Regions from separate parts of the Shewanella sp. 10N.286.52.A9 genome, predicted to be linked through region 3. Evidence: predicted binding sites of a transcription regulator. Region 3 holds the regulator's gene; each other region holds the start of a gene.

Region 1 (2,209 bases), on a different contig from region 3:
GGTCATACTATTAGCAATGACATCGTAATCAGCACCAACATAATTAGATTGCGATAAGATTTTTACAGCTGCTGGACGATTGGCATTGTTATTATCATCTAACCACTTAGCCGCCTTAATCAGGGCACGAGTTAAACGAATCGTCGTGTTAGGGTATTTTTCAGCAAATTCAGCCGTGATCCCAAAAACCTTCTCTGGGTTGTCTTTCCAAATTTCATAGTCGGTGACAACCGGCACTCCAATGCCTTTAAATACGGCTTGCTGATTCCATGGTTCGCCCACGCAGTATCCATAAATAGTGCCAGCTTCAAGCGTTGATGGCATTTGTGGCGGAGGGGTTACAGAAAGAAATGCTTGCGCATCTAATTGGCCCGAAGTGTCACCTTTATGAGGCGCATAGTATCCTGGGTGAATACCGCCAGCAGCTAACCAATAACGTAGTTCGTAGTTATGGGTTGATACAGGAAATACCATGCCCATTTTGAACGGTTTACCAGCTTCAGTGTATTCCTCGACAACAGGTTTCAGCGCATCAGCTTTAATTGGATGAACAGGTTTGCCATCGCTATTTTTAGCGATGTTAGGTTTCATTTTTTTCCAAATATCATTGGATACCGTAATGGCATTACCGTTTAAATCCATCGAAAAAGGCGTAATAATATGCGCTTTAGTACCATAACCAATAGTGGCAGCTATTGGCTGCCCTGCCAGCATATGTGCGCCATCTAAGCGACCATCAATAACACCGTCTAATAACACCTTCCAGTTAGCTTGGGCTTCAATCGTGACGTATAGGCCTTCTTCTTCAAAGTAACCATTCTCATAAGCGATAGCGATAGGCGCCATATCAGTTAATTTAATAAAACCAAAAGTCAGTTCTTCCTTTTCTGGAAACCCGACCTCAGCCATGGCTGGCAATACGGCAGAAAAAGACATCACCAGTAATGTCTGTTTAAGTGCTTTTTTCCAATTCATCTTTAAATCCTTGTTAAGTGTTAAATAGGTAAAACAAAAAAGGCGCTAACTACCCCCTAAGGAATAATTAAGCGCCTTTGCTTAAATTAATTTACGACTAAAAAATGATTAATTCTCACGTTTAAGAGCAAAAACAATCAAAAACGGATAAATAAAATACAATTATAATCAGCCAATATGTGACCATTACTATTCAGCTAACGTGCCAACTTACTAAGATACTGTTTTAAATAGAAATTTCAAAACATTCCTCCAACATACCTATAAAGGGTAGTGCTAATTTAGTGCAAGATAAATAAAATCGCACCTAAATGGGTATAAAATACGAGTCGTTTTTTGGATTGAACAACAATGGAGCAATGCAAGCCTTAATATTGGATTAGGCTGATAAATCGACGTCCCTTAAGCCTTGCTAATCGAGTAAGAAAGAAAATAAAGAAAGGCTTATGAGTTAAATGCTAAGTGAAGATAGTGATAGAGCGAGAGAGTGAGAGAGTGAGAGAGTGAGCGAGAGAGTGAGAAAACTAAAACTCTGATACAGACGCGTAATAGATGGCACTATCTTCTGTTTAAACCGATGAGCTAGCGATGAACTCAGGCTCAGTATGACCAATGTGTTAGCAAAAAAAACCACTGCTTAGCAGTGGCTTTAATATAATTTACAACAAACAGAGTTAACGCAAGGTATTAACCCAGAACAGCCAACAATACACCAGCAGCAACAGCGCTACCCAGTACACCAGCAACGTTTGGTCCCATAGCATGCATCAATAAGAAGTTTTGTTGGTTTGACTCTAAACCTACCTTATTCACAACACGTGCGGCCATAGGTACAGCAGATACACCAGCTGCACCAATCAATGGGTTAATCTTCCCACCTGAGACTTTAGACATCAGTTTAGCCATCAACACACCAGCAGCTGTACCGATACTAAATGCGACAGCTCCTAAGACTAAAATACCTAAGGTTTCGATACGTAGAAACTCTTCAGCCTGCAATTTAGAGCCTACAGCTAAACCAAGGAAAATAGTGACAATGTTAATTAATTCGTTTTGAGCAGTGCTTGATAATCTATCTACCACGCCACATTCACGCATTAAGTTACCTAGACAGAACATCCCTACTAAAGGCGTTGCTGCTGGTAAGAATAAAATGGTCATTCCCACTACCATCAATGGGAAAATAATTTTCTCTTTTTTACTGACTTCACGCAGCTGTTCCATCTTAATGGTA
Region 2 (2,209 bases), on a different contig from region 3:
GTCGCAAACTACATACCAGCATTGGGTAATGTCGATCCGAATAAAATTGCCATAGCAGTCACCACAGCTGATGGTCAAACTGTGGGCGCAGGCGACTATCTAGAGCCATTTTCAATTCAAAGTATCTCCAAAGTATTTAGTTTAACTCTGGCGTTGAGTTTGTATTCTGAAGATGAAATTTGGTGTCGAGTAGGTAAAGAACCTTCGGGGCAGTCCTTTAATTCGCTTGTACAAGTTGAATTAGAACGCGGGATCCCGCGAAATCCCTTTATTAATGCCGGTGCTTTAGTGATTGCCGATTTGATTCAAGCAAGACAAAGCGCCCCTAAGCATCGTATGTTGGAAGAAGTACGAAAGCTTAGTGGTAACTCACATATTTGTTTTGACAAGAATGTGGCTAACTCTGAGTTCAAATTCAGCGCTAGAAATGCCTCTATTGCTTACTTAATGAAGTCTTTTGGAAATTTCGAAGGTAATGTTGATACGGTATTAAAAAGTTACTTTCATTACTGTTCATTAAAAATGAACTGCGCGGATTTATCAAAAGCGATGTTCTATTTAGCTAATCGAGGGAAAACCTTACAAGGTCATCAGTTGATTACACCTGTACAAACTCGTCAGCTGAATGCTTTGCTTGCAACATCAGGTTTATATGATGGTGCAGGGGAGTTTGCCTATCGAGTTGGTATGCCGGGTAAAAGTGGCGTAGGCGGTGGCATCATTGCTGTAATTCCTGGAGACATGTCCATTTGTGTTTGGTCACCTGAACTTGATCAAAATGGCAACTCACTCGCTGGCACACACATGCTAGAACACCTTTCGCAATCTCTAGGCCGCTCGATATTTTAAAAGCGGCTTAATGCTTTTTACTTCAATACGTCGTATTTCAAGTATTTCCTCTTCAATACTTTCAGTCTCAATACTTTCAGTCTCAAAACTTTAGGTTTCAAAACTTTAGGTTTCAAAATCTTCAGCCCCAAGAAGGCTGAATTATAACCTGCTCTAATTAGGCTATCTATATTCTGCTATCGGCGCAGAAAAGCGCTGATGAACTTATATTATTAATGTGTGAAATAAACCACTTTATGGTTAATTTCACGCAAATTGAGTAAACTTTTTTAGCAATCCCCCCTAATTCATTGCTATAACATTTTATTAACCACTTGAAATATAATGATTTATATATTTTGGCACGCTGTATGCTTTATATGGATTAAGTAAAGCGTTCTTTAACTGGCGCTAAGTCACTTAATAGAGTTTGGGTTCACTTATTATTAAAAATGCAGTCTAGTCGTGAAAGATTGTATTTGTTTAACAGCAAGGAAATGGCTAATGAAAACGTTAAATTATACCAACACAGGGTTACTTAAAGGCATTGCATTATCAGGATTAATTTTTACAGCTGGCGCCTTCAACCCTGCAATGGCTAAACTGTCAATTGAAGATCAGCAATGCAATGTAACCTTAAATTATGATGTGACGGTAGAACCGCAAAAACTACTCGTTAGTGAAAAAGGCCAAGAGTTATATCGTGTCGAAATGGGCGAATTATTTGTTGAAGGTAATAAAATTAAACTTAACGCTCAGCAACAAAACTTAGTGTCAGATTATTCTGAAGGCTTATCTAAGCAAGTTCCAGAAATTATCGATCTCGTTAATGAAGTCGTCGTACTTGCCACCGATGCTGTGAGTTTAGCGCTTACGCCAATTTTTGGTGATGCGACAGGGGCTAAGCTTGATGAAATGTTAGCAAGCATTCAAAGCCGCTTGGATGAAGCTGCTTATCAGCAAGGTGATAAATTCTATCTAGGAGCGACTGAATCATCAATTGAGCAAGCATTTAATGAAGACTTCGAGAAAGAAATGGAAGCGATGATAGAAAATTCTATGGGCAGCTTTATGATGGCCCTTGGTGCTGAAATGATGTCTTCAGAAGGCGGTAGTTTCGAAGAGAAAATGGACTCGTTCGGAAAGAAAATGGAAAAAATGGGCGAGGATATTGAGTTACAAGTTGCTGAGCAATCAGAGGCTATCGAAGCGAAAGCTGAAAAGATTTGTGAAGACTTTGAAGAACTTATGATTATAGAAGGTGAGATGCGCCAGTCTATCCCTCAGTTGTCTGATTACCAATTAGCAACATTAGATCACGAGTTATATGAGTAATTTACCTTGAGTGACTCTTTAAGCTTGAGTGAAGCTTAAGGTAATA
Region 3 (2,209 bases):
TTAGTGTACAAGCATGGCATTTTCGCGGCCAACCAGTCCCACTTTTTAGCGTTATACACTAGACTCAAAACTTAACGCTAATTTTTGGCAAAGTAGAACCCAAGTTCGGTTAAAGTCTAGCTAACACTTACAAAGGTGCTAGACCCATAACATTGTAGTCGCGATGATGAAATTCAATTAGGGATAAGCGGTAAATGAAAGCCTCACTCCAACTTAAAATGGGTCAACACCTGACAATGACCCCGCAGTTGCAACAAGCCATTCGCTTATTGCAACTTTCCTCTTTGGAGCTACAGCAAGAAATTCAGCAAGCACTTGACTCAAATCCTCTTCTTGAGCTTGAGGATGAGTTTGCCAAAGCAAAAGAACCAGTCAAAGACAATGCTCAGCAAACTGACACCGATTTTAGCGATAACAGCCAAGTCAGCGTAGAAAAAGACACCTCATCAGTCGATACAACAGAGTCACTTACGAAAGAGTCCATGCCTGAAGACTTACCAATGGATACCACTTGGGATGAAGTCTACACCGCCTCTCCTAACTCAGGTTCTGGCGCTGTAAGCCGTGATGACGATATGCCATTTCAAGGTGAAACGACTGAAGGTTTATACGAACATTTAGAATGGCAAAAAAACTTAACCCCATTTTCTGAAAATGACCTCGCCATTGCGACAGCCATCATCGACGCAATTGATGATAGAGGTTACTTAACCCAATCAACAGAAGATATTCTCGATGCACTCGGTCTTGAGGATATTGAACTTGATGAGGTTGAAGCCGTTTTAAAGCGTGTACAACATTTTGATCCAGTGGGCGTCGCTGCAAGAAATTTAAGCGAATGTTTGATGATTCAATTGGGACAATACCCAAGCGAAATCCCTTGCATAGAAAATGTAAAATTACTGATATCTGAACACCTAGATTTAATAGCAGGCCGTGATTTCAGATTACTAATGCGTAAAACCAAGCTTAAAGAAGATGATTTACGCGAAGCGATTCAATTTATCCAAACACTGAACCCTCGCCCAGGGTTACAAATTACTCCAATCAAAGATGAGTACGTCATCCCAGATGTCACAGTGTTTAAAAAGAATGGCCGTTGGGTCGTAGAATTAAACCCAGATAATATGCCTAAAATAGGCGTAAATCAGCAATATGCCGCCATGGCAAAAGGCTCAGCCAATCAAGCTGACAGCCAATTCATTCGCGGTCACTTACAAGAAGCCAAATGGTTTATTAAAAGTATTGAAAGCCGCAATGAAACCCTGTTAAAAGTGGCAAATTGTATTGTTCAATTCCAGCAAGGTTTCTTTGAGTTCGGCGAAGAAGCCATGAAGCCTATGGTATTAAATGATATTGCCGAAGCGGTAGAGATGCATGAATCGACCATCTCACGGGTTACAACTCAAAAATATATGCACACCCCTCGCGGCCTTTTTGAACTAAAATACTTCTTCTCTAGCCACGTAAGTACCGATGATGGCGGAGAGTGTTCTTCTACAGCAATCAGAGCCTTTATCAAAAAGCTGGTCGCTGCAGAAAACCAGAAAAAGCCACTTAGCGATAGTAAAATGGCGACGCTACTGGCTGAACAAGGGATCAATGTTGCTCGGCGTACGATCGCCAAATATCGTGAAGCAATGCTCATCCCTCCCTCAAACCAACGCAAAAGCTTATAAGCCTTTGTTATTGGAGGATGATCTATGCAAATTAACCTGACTGGACACCATATCGAAATTACTCAATCTTTACGTGAGTATGTGCAAACTAAGTTTTCAAAGCTTGAACGTCACTTCGAACAGATCAATAATGTTCACGTTGTGCTCAATGTACAAAAGTTACAACAGATTGCCGAAGCTAAATTGCACCTCAAAGGAGGTGAAGTTTTTGCCGTATCTCAAAACGCAGATATGTATGTCGCAATTGACGCCCTGATAGACAAATTAGACCGTCAGGTAATTAAACACAAAGAGAAGTTAATTAAACACTAACGATGGAACTTCGCACCATCCTGCAGCCGGCGTGCACTACCTGTGCCACTCCGGGCAGTAAGAAAAAGGTACTGGAACTTATCAGCAATTTAATGGCTGACCAGTACCCTACTCTATCTTCACAAGCTATTTTCGAAAGTTTAATAGCACGTGAAAAAATGGGTAGCACAGGTATCGGCAATGGCATTGCGATTCCACATGGGCGTTTAGACGACATT
Region 4 (2,209 bases), on a different contig from region 3:
GCTGAAGCAGAATATAATCAGTTTAAGCTCTTTTTAGAACAGCACAGCGGCATTGTATTAGGTGACAACAAGCAATATTTAGTAAGAAGCCGATTAGCTCCTTTGATGGGTAAATATGATTTGCCGTCATTATCAGAAGTGGTTAAAAGGTCGATGAAGCCAACGGAAAGGCATTTAAGGGCGGAAGTCATTGATGCAATGACAACGAATGAGACCTTGTGGTTTAGGGACAAATATCCGTTCGAGTTGCTCAATAATGCGTTATTACCTGAATACAGTCGCTTAGGAAGACCGTTAAAAATTTGGTCAGCTGCTTGTTCTTCAGGGCAAGAGCCTTATTCGCTTGCGATGACGATTTTGGAATACCAGCAACGTAAACCAGGCGCATTACCTGGTAATGCAACCATTCAAGCGACAGATTTATCTCCGTCAATGCTTGAGCGTTGTAAAAATGCTGAATACGATAGTTTAGCCCTAGCTAGAGGGTTATCACCTGAGCGTAAGCGCCAATTTTTTGATCCTTTGCCTTCCGGTAACATGAAAGTAAAAGATAATGTAAAGCGTTTGGTAAACTTTAGGGCACACAATCTTCTTGAAAGTTATAGCCTTTTAGGAAAGTTTGATATTATTTTTTGCCGTAATGTTCTGATTTATTTTGCCCCAGAGGCAAAAGCAAAAATATTGCGGCAATTTGCTGCCGCTTTAAACCCTAACGGTATTTTGTTTTTAGGGGCGTCAGAGTCTATCTCGGGATTAACGGACGAGTTCAATATGGTTAGGTGCAACCCTGGTATATATTACCAGAAGAAGAGTTAACTATAATTTATTGTAATAGTTGAATATTTTTATTTATTAATGCCAGCATTCGTTGGCATTTTCATTTTTATCATTTCATTTCTAATAATCTAATTTTTTTGGCATAAGCTTTGCTTTAATTCTGTCAGTTAGCTGGTGGAGGCAATTTTATGGCGATTAATTTTGAAAATGGTTTAGGTATACATCAATACTCTTTGGGCATACGTGCACAACGGGCTGAAGTGCTATCCAGCAACATCGCCAATGCTAATACGCCAGGTTATAAAGCTCGAGATGTCGACTTTGCCGCAGCAATGAACAGCGCACGCGCTAAGCAAAGTGGATTACAGATGAGTCAAACAACTGACAAACATTTCGACTTGAAAGCGTTAAGCCAGGAAAACGTAAAGTTTAGAGTGCCTAATCAACCAGATACAGGTGATGGTAACACCGTTGATTCTCAACAAGAACAAGCGGCCTTTATGCAGAACTCCTTGGAATATCAAATGTCACTGGGTTTTCTTGAAAGCAAGTTCTCAGGCATGCGTAAAGCTATTAGAGGTGATTAATCATGAGTCTATTTAATATTTTTAATGTGTCGGGTTCTGGTATGTCAGCACAATCAGTGCGACTTAATACTACCGCCAGTAACATTGCCAATGCTGATTCAGTTTCCAGTAGTGTTGATCAGACTTATAAGGCTCGCCATCCAATTTTTGAAGCCGAAATGGCCAAAGCAAGCCATGAGCAAAATAGTTCTCACAGTGTCAGTGTTAAGGGCATTGTTGAAAGTGATAAACCGTTATTAAAGGAGTTTTCTCCTGATCATCCTATGGCTGATGGTGACGGCTTTATTTACAAACCGAATGTCAATGTGATGGAAGAGATGGCGGATATGATTTCAGCCTCTCGTTCTTATCAAATGAATGTCCAAGTGGCTGATGCGGCAAAATCTATGCTGCAGCAAACACTTCGTATGGGTAAGTAATATGAATTTTGTGGGGGGTAAAAGATGAGCCTCATTAATCCTTACAGCAGTCAGTCTTTACCACAGACTCAATCTGCTAGTAGTACTGGTATTGCATCCAATACACAAGAAACAGCCAGTACAGGGAATGCATTTTTAGACAGTGTGGCCTTACAAGGAGAGCCAGAAACACCTGAACCTAATAGCCAGGAACTGACTCAATCAGATTTCTTTGCTTTATTGAGTCAACAGTTATCAATGCAAGATCCGTTTAAGCCTGTTGAAAACGATCAAATGATTTCGCAAATGGCATCATTCTCAACCGTTGACGGTATTGCCAAGTTGAATGAAGAAATTCTTAACTTAAATAACTTAACGAGTTCGAGTCAGGCGCTGCAGGCTTCAAGTTTAGTAGGCCGTAAAGTGTTAATTCCGTCTGATACGGGG

The links. The regulator sigma-54, encoded in region 3, starts transcription at its own class of promoters, with help from an activator protein. The targets are predictions, from matches to a motif close to GTTGGCACGNNNNTNGNNT.
Region 1: AB4128_RS10945 (CmpA/NrtA family ABC transporter substrate-binding protein) is a predicted target of sigma-54. The motif match lies at 1,167-1,185, and genes of this name have one in related genera.
Region 2: AB4128_RS07355 (YggN family protein) is a predicted target of sigma-54. The motif match lies at 1,187-1,205, and genes of this name have one in related genera.
Region 4: flgB (flagellar basal body rod protein FlgB) is a predicted target of sigma-54. The motif match lies at 914-932, and genes of this name have one in related genera.

What each region holds. Positions count from the first base shown of each region.
Region 1 covers NZ_JBFRJQ010000012.1:3,851-6,059, reverse strand. Annotated here, with positions in the region: gene AB4128_RS10945 (CmpA/NrtA family ABC transporter substrate-binding protein) at 1-975, opposite strand, end outside; gene AB4128_RS10940 (sodium ion-translocating decarboxylase subunit beta) at 1,663-2,209, opposite strand, start outside.
Region 2 covers NZ_JBFRJQ010000007.1:286,496-288,704, reverse strand. Annotated here, with positions in the region: gene glsB (glutaminase B) at 1-849, shown strand, start outside; gene AB4128_RS07355 (YggN family protein) at 1,333-2,163, shown strand.
Region 3 covers NZ_JBFRJQ010000006.1:176,225-178,433, reverse strand. Annotated here, with positions in the region: gene AB4128_RS05880 (RNA polymerase factor sigma-54) at 195-1,679, shown strand; gene hpf (ribosome hibernation promoting factor) at 1,704-1,991, shown strand; gene ptsN (PTS IIA-like nitrogen regulatory protein PtsN) at 1,994-2,209, shown strand, end outside.
Region 4 covers NZ_JBFRJQ010000012.1:146,209-148,417, forward strand. Annotated here, with positions in the region: gene AB4128_RS11520 (protein-glutamate O-methyltransferase CheR) at 1-816, shown strand, start outside; gene flgB (flagellar basal body rod protein FlgB) at 966-1,364, shown strand; gene flgC (flagellar basal body rod protein FlgC) at 1,367-1,783, shown strand; gene flgD (flagellar hook assembly protein FlgD) at 1,808-2,209, shown strand, end outside.